Linked DNA regions of Undibacterium parvum. The protein of the gene in region 1 binds, or shares a complex with, the protein of each later gene. Links are inferred from orthologs where the notes say so. Each region holds a gene or a part of one and is shown in the gene's direction. Other genes may lie near its edges. The genes, in order: EJN92_RS19790 and trxA.

Evidence for each region.
Region 2: the proteins of EJN92_RS19790 (region 1) and trxA are in contact, whole or in part, in an NMR structure (PDB 2IPA), measured with the Bacillus subtilis proteins. The link is inferred for Undibacterium parvum from one-to-one orthologs.

The regions. Positions count from the first base shown.
Region 1 is NZ_CP034464.1:4,533,960-4,537,210, forward strand. Bases 39-2,958 are described here. They hold EJN92_RS19790 (arsenate reductase ArsC), read left to right. Parts: upstream 39-1,208; coding sequence 1,209-1,709; downstream 1,710-2,958. Other genes in these bases: EJN92_RS19780 (ArsR/SmtB family transcription factor), read left to right, coding at 309-650; EJN92_RS19785 (arsenate reductase ArsC), read left to right, coding at 685-1,164; EJN92_RS19795 (MIP/aquaporin family protein), read left to right, coding at 1,706-2,416; arsC (arsenate reductase (glutaredoxin)), read left to right, coding at 2,436-2,867; arsH (arsenical resistance protein ArsH), read left to right, coding at 2,833-2,958. Outside these bases: more of arsH, read left to right, coding at 2,959-3,251. UniProt on the Bacillus subtilis protein: Catalyzes the reduction of arsenate [As(V)] to arsenite [As(III)]. In vitro, can dephosphorylate para-nitrophenyl phosphate (pNPP).
Region 2 is NZ_CP034464.1:3,724,993-3,728,240, reverse strand. What follows is about bases 332-3,248. They hold trxA (thioredoxin TrxA), read left to right. Parts: upstream 332-1,585; coding sequence 1,586-1,912; downstream 1,913-3,248. Other genes in these bases: rho (transcription termination factor Rho), read left to right, coding at 2,100-3,248; EJN92_RS16260 (DUF904 domain-containing protein), read right to left, coding at 829-1,047; EJN92_RS16265 (cell division protein ZapA), read right to left, coding at 506-817. UniProt on the Bacillus subtilis protein: Participates in various redox reactions through the reversible oxidation of its active center dithiol to a disulfide and catalyzes dithiol-disulfide exchange reactions.

The DNA.
Region 1 (3,251 bases):
CTGCATTATTTTAAAGTCTATAGCTGATATAGAGTCAAGGCTTATTTGATTGCGGCCATGTACATTATCGGCGAGAGTTCGATTGGTATCTGAGGCTGATATTTATATTTGAACCCGCGTTGGATTCTTCAGCTTTTAAAGCAATTTAACCGGACACTAGTGAGCCTCAATAAGTAATTCAAAGAGCAAGTAACTTGTTGTGTCATCCATCAGAGAAACTTTGTTAGTAAGTGTGTATTTTTTTGCATTTATTTCATATTTCCATTATTATAGAATTATAGTCAATGAATTGTTAATGGAAAAAATAGATGGAAACCAAAAAAGTCCTCTCCGCGCTCGCCGCCTTGGCGCAAGAATCTCGCCTCGCCGTCTTTCGCCTATTGGTACAAGTCGGGCCGGAAGGCTTGGCGGCCAGCAAAATAGGCGAACAACTGGGTATACCGCCGTCTTCCTTGTCCTTTCATCTTAAAGAGTTGTCGCATGCCGATCTAGTGATTGCTAGACAGGACGGTCGCTTTGTCATCTATTCCGCCGATATCGTGACCATGAACTCGGTACTGGGCTTTTTAACCGACAACTGTTGCGGCGGCAATCCGTGCACGCCTGTGCAGATACAGCAATGTATGCCAGTCGGCACTCTCGCCAAATAATCACGTATTCCAATTTTTACTCAAGGACCGTTTTATGAACGTTTTATTTCTTTGCACCGGTAACTCTTGCCGCTCGATCTTGGGCGAAGCCACCTTTAATCATCTGGCGCCTGCAGGCTGGAGAGCGATGAGTGCGGGCAGTAAACCGACGGGTGAAGTGCACCCACGCTCGCTTGCCTTGTTGGCACGTGAAGGCATCGCTACCGAAGGTTACTACAGCAAATCATGGGACAACCTACCTGCCACACCGGACATCGTGATTACCGTTTGTGCCAGTGCCGCAGGGGAAACTTGTCCCGCCTACCTGGGACCGGTATTGCGCACTCATTGGGGAGTGGAAGATCCAGCACACGTGACTGGTACCGATGCGGAAATCGATGCGGCGTTCATGACTGCGTATCGCATCTTACGCACACGGATTGAAGCCTTTCTGGCACTGCCACTGGACCAGCTACAAAACGACATGACGCAACTAAAAGCGGAACTTGATCGTGTCGGTCAATTGATGCCCTAAGCTTTCTTGCTTATCTGATTAACCTATCTGTTCAGGAGAGTTCCATGAACGACAAAGTGTATAACGTGCTGTTTTTATGTACGGGCAATTCGGCTCGCAGCATCATGGCAGAGGCGATGTTAAACGTCGCTGGCAAAGGCCGCTTCAAAGCCTATAGCGCGGGCAGCCATCCTACGGGTATCGTGCATCCATTCGCGATTGAACAAATCCAGCATATTGGCTATCCTTCCACGGATCTACGAAGCAAAAGCTGGGACGAGTTTGCGCCAGACTATGCGCCCCATATGGACTTTGTCATTACCGTTTGCGATAAGGCTGCAGGTGAAATCTGCCCATTCTGGCCAGGGCAGCCGGTCACCGCACACTGGGGCTTTCAAGATCCCGCTGAAGTGCAAGGCAGTGAAGAAGAAAGACACCATGCGTTTGCGCGCATTTGCCGCGAAATCAAGACCAGGCTGGATATTTTTTTGTGTCTGCCGATGGAGAAACTGGAGCGTCTGGCGTTAAAGCTGGAACTCGACAAAATAGGGATGCTTAAGCCATGACCATTGCACGACGTTTAGTTTCCGAAGGACTAGGTACCGCCTTTTTGCTGGCGGTGGTAGTAGGTTCCGGCATCATGGCCGAGCGGCTGGCCGGTGGCAACGTGGCGCTCGCTTTATTGGCCAATGCGATTGCGACCGGCGCCGGTTTGATTGCCTTGATCCTGATGTTTGGCACCATATCCGGTGCACACTTTAATCCTGTCGTCACACTATCTGAAGCCTGGCAAAAGAATATGCCCGGCGCGGAAGTGCTACCTTATATTCTGGTGCAGATTCTCGGCGCGTTCGCTGGTGTGGCAGCTGCCCATGTGATGTTTCAAGATCCGGTCTTTTTTGCATCCGAGCATATCCGTACTGGCACGTCGCAATGGTGGAGCGAGTTCGTTGCCACCTTTGGTTTGATTGCCGTGATCATAGGATGTTCACGTAGCCGTCCGGCGGTCACTCCGTTTGCAGTAGCGGCGTATATTACGGCAGCGTATTGGTTTACCTCATCAACCTCATTTGCCAATCCAGCTGTAACGCTGGCGCGTGCAGCCACCAATACCTTCGCGGGCATTCGTCCCATCGATGCACCAGGCTTCATCATCGCCCAGTTGCTGGGTGCTGCTATGGCAACGCTAATCTTTTGCTGGTTGTATCCTGCACCACCGAAAGACGCCACTGTTGGCGGAACTGTGGCTCCCAGTGATTTTGCACCTCATTAATTTCGTTAGTAGATAGCTCATGACCATTACCATTTATCACAATCCCAAATGTGGCACGTCACGTAATACTCTGGCGCTGATCCGCAATACCGGTGTCGAACTGGAAGTCATTGAATACCTGACACATCCTCCTTCGAGAACAAAGTTAGTAGAACTGATCGCAGCGATGGGCGTCTCTGTACGCGAAGTTCTGCGTAAAAAAGGCACACCCTACGAAGAGTTACATCTCGATGAAACGACATGGAGCGATGATGATTTGATTAATTTCATGATGGCGCATCCCATCCTGATCAATCGTCCTATTGTTGTGACGCCAGTAGGTACTAAATTGTGTCGTCCGTCGGAAGTTGTTTTAGATATCCTGCCATTGCCGCAACTGAAAGAATTCACCAAAGAAGACGGCGAAAAAGTAATTGATGCGGAGGGTAATCGTGTCGCTCACACATCTTAATCTCCCTAGCCTGGATCAGGCATTATTTGAGAAACCTGATCAGGAAAAACTGACACATCAAGCGCCTACAACGCACGCGCCACGCTTCTTGCTACTGTATGGTTCGTTACGTGAACGCTCCTACAGTAAACTTTTAACCTTGGAAGCAGCACGTCTATTGGAGGCGATGGGCGGAGAAGTTAAGGTATTCGATCCGCAAGGCTTACCTTTACCCGATGGCGCACCAGAAGACCATCCCAAGGTAAAGGAATTGCGCGAGCTGGCATCGTGGTCGGAAGGCATGGTGTGGTGCTCACCTGAACGCCACGGTGCCATGACCGGTATTATGAAAGCGCAGATAGATTGGATTCCTTTGTCGGGTGGCGCAGTACGTCCAACCCAAGG
Region 2 (3,248 bases), 810 kb from region 1 along the record:
AAACTCAACGAAGACATGCCCGAACGCGCAATATCCATGCGCCTTTCCGGCCAGCATGGCCCAAGAGGCGCATGGATATTGGGCCTTGAGGGCATACTGTTTTTTTTCGAAAAACTTACAATCAATAGCACAGATAGGCCAGTTTGACAGCAACATGCGAGCCACATTTTCGATACTAAATCTAAACTCAATTTAGCGCGAAAAAATACACTTGCAATAAAAAAAGCACTTACGAAAAAAATCGCAAGTGCTTAAGAATAAGTCCCCACCAATGCCGCTATGCCGGCATCCTGAACCAGACGGTTCAAGTTGGCCGCAGTCGTTTCAACTTCGGGTTCATCGAACTAGCGACGCTCACACCTGTCGAACAATTCCCGCAGCCTGTGCACATAAATGGTTCAAGGAATATATGGCACTGGCGAACACGGTAGGGAATTTAAGTTTACTCTCAACTGCGAATTCCCTCTACATTTTTTTCAATTAAATTAAGCAATAAAGAGTTAATTTAAAATAGATTTTCTTGCGGAGTCAATGCCAGATCCAAAGTATCGTGCATGCTGAGAATTTTTTGTTTCACTTCCGCCATACTCAAACCCGACAATGGTCCCTCGGGAGACTTGGTCGCCAACAACTCGGTCGCTAAACTAAGCGCAGCCATGACAGCAATTCTATCGGTGCCTTTGATTTTCGCGCTATCGCGTATCACACACATTTTTTCATTCAAATATGCAACGGCATTGAGTAAGGCCTTATCTTCGCCTTCTCTACAAGCGAGGGTATACGACTGTCCCATAATGTGGACGTCCAACTGTATCAAATTACTCTCTTTCATGCGAGATCCTCTTCTGCATCTTCATCACTAGGTAATTGCGCCAACAATGCAGCGACGCGCTCATGCGCCTGCGCCATGCGCAGCTGCAGATCCTTATTTTCGGCAGTCAGCATGGCCGCTGCGCGGCGTAGCTCAACATTCTCAAGTCGTAAGGCGTGCACCAACTCGGCCAGACTCTCAACTTTATTTGCAAGTAATTCAAATTCAGAAATCATTTTTATCGCTTATTCTAGCGTCCTGTCGGACCCGTCAACCTTCAGATTTTATCTCTTTCGAGCGGCACGTTATGACCAGCAGTCCACGCGCTTATCGACAAGCTACTCTACATTATAAGTGTAAAAATTAATTACTACACTACTATGATTAAGAGCGTGATTGAGGCCCATCCATAAAGCATCAATACGTAGACACGGCCAACATTTAGACGTGAATCTGCTCTCTTCATTATGGCTAGCGAGCTTACTCAGTAAGCCAACATATCCAGTCGTAGCTTGATAAAGTGTGGCGTTTTCCAAACTTTAGGAAAAATAGGTTACTATTTGAGTATAGTTTGCCACTTGACACAGATTCCTGCTCATTTGTTCCAGTCAATACCATTGAATTGGGATAAAACGTCTCCAACTTAAGTTTATTGCTTGCTACCATCAAGGAGCTAGGTAATTGGAAGCGTTGAATGCAGCCTGACATCAACAATTCAGCTTAACATTCTTGTGGCGCTACCAACTTTTAATTTGCCAACTCAACGAGTAATCCATGAGCGAAAACATCATCTATGTAAGCGATGCTTCTTTTGAAGCCGACGTTTTAAAATCCGACAAACCTGTCCTGGTAGATTTCTGGGCTGAGTGGTGCGGTCCATGTAAAATGATTGCCCCTATTCTTGAAGAAGTTGCCAAGGATGCTGGCGGGAAATTTATTATTGCCAAAATGGATGTAGACGCTAATCAAGCGATCCCTGCTCAATTTGGCATTCGCGGCATCCCCACTCTGATTTTGTTTAAAAACGGTGTGGTAGCAGCACAAAAAGTAGGCGCGCTTTCAAAAGGACAATTAACATCCTTTATCGATAGTAATATTTAAGGTAATATGCTGAAATAAATTTTCAAGCGATGCGTATGCCTCGCTTGAAAATCGGTAACAATATAAAAAAACACTCTATTTTTTAGACAACTGCCCTGACTACACGGTTGGCGCAGTTAAAAATATCACACTGTAGTTCACTTCTTCTCACTCCCCCACCTACATATCCCATCTCGGGACACTCACCATGCACTTATCAGAATTAAAGGCGTTACACGTCTCAGCCTTGCTAGAAATGGCCGTAGGCTTAGACATCGACAATGCCGCACGGATGCGCAAACAAGAACTGATGTTCGCAATCCTTAAGAAGCGCGCCAAATCAGGCGAGCAAATTTTCGGCGATGGCGCACTCGAAGTTTTACCGGATGGCTTTGGCTTTCTGCGCTCGCCAGATGCGAGCTATATGGCGTCAACCGACGACATCTATATTTCGCCTTCGCAAATTCGTCGTTTCAATCTGCATACTGGTGACTCTATCGAGGGCGAAGTACGCACACCTAAAGATGGTGAGCGTTATTTTGCTCTGGTAAAGGTAGACAAGGTCAACGGTGAATCACCGGAAGCATCGAAACACAGAATACTGTTTGAGAATCTGACGCCTCTGCATCCTAGCGTACCATTGCGCTTAGAACGTGAAATGAACGGGCAAGAGAACATTACCGGTCGTATTATCGATTTGATCGCGCCAATAGGTAAAGGTCAGCGCGGCTTGTTGGTGGCGTCACCAAAATCTGGTAAATCAGTTATTTTGCAACATATCGCTCACGCGATCACAGCAAACCATCCTGACATTACACTGATCGTTTTACTGATCGACGAACGTCCAGAAGAAGTAACCGAAATGCAGCGCTCTGTGCGCGGCGAAGTGGTTGCATCGACCTTCGATGAACCAGCAACTCGACACGTGCAAGTGGCTGAGATGGTATTGGAAAAAGCCAAACGCCTGGTCGAAATGAAGAAAGACGTGGTGATTTTGCTGGACTCGATCACACGTCTGGCACGCGCTTACAATACCGTCATTCCTGCTTCCGGCAAGGTATTAACCGGTGGTGTTGACGCCAATGCGCTGCAACGTCCGAAGCGCTTCTTCGGCGCTGCCCGTAACATCGAAGAAGGTGGTTCACTGACGATTATCGCGACTGCCCTGATCGAAACCGGTAGCCGCATGGATGACGTTATTTTTGAAGAATTCAAGGGTACCGGCAACATGGAAGTACACCTTGAGCGTCGCCTTGCAGAGAAGCGTGTTTACCCAGCGATCAACTTAAACAAGTCGGGCACTCGTCGCGAAGAATTACTGATCAAGCCTGATCAATTGCAAAAAATCTGGATCTTG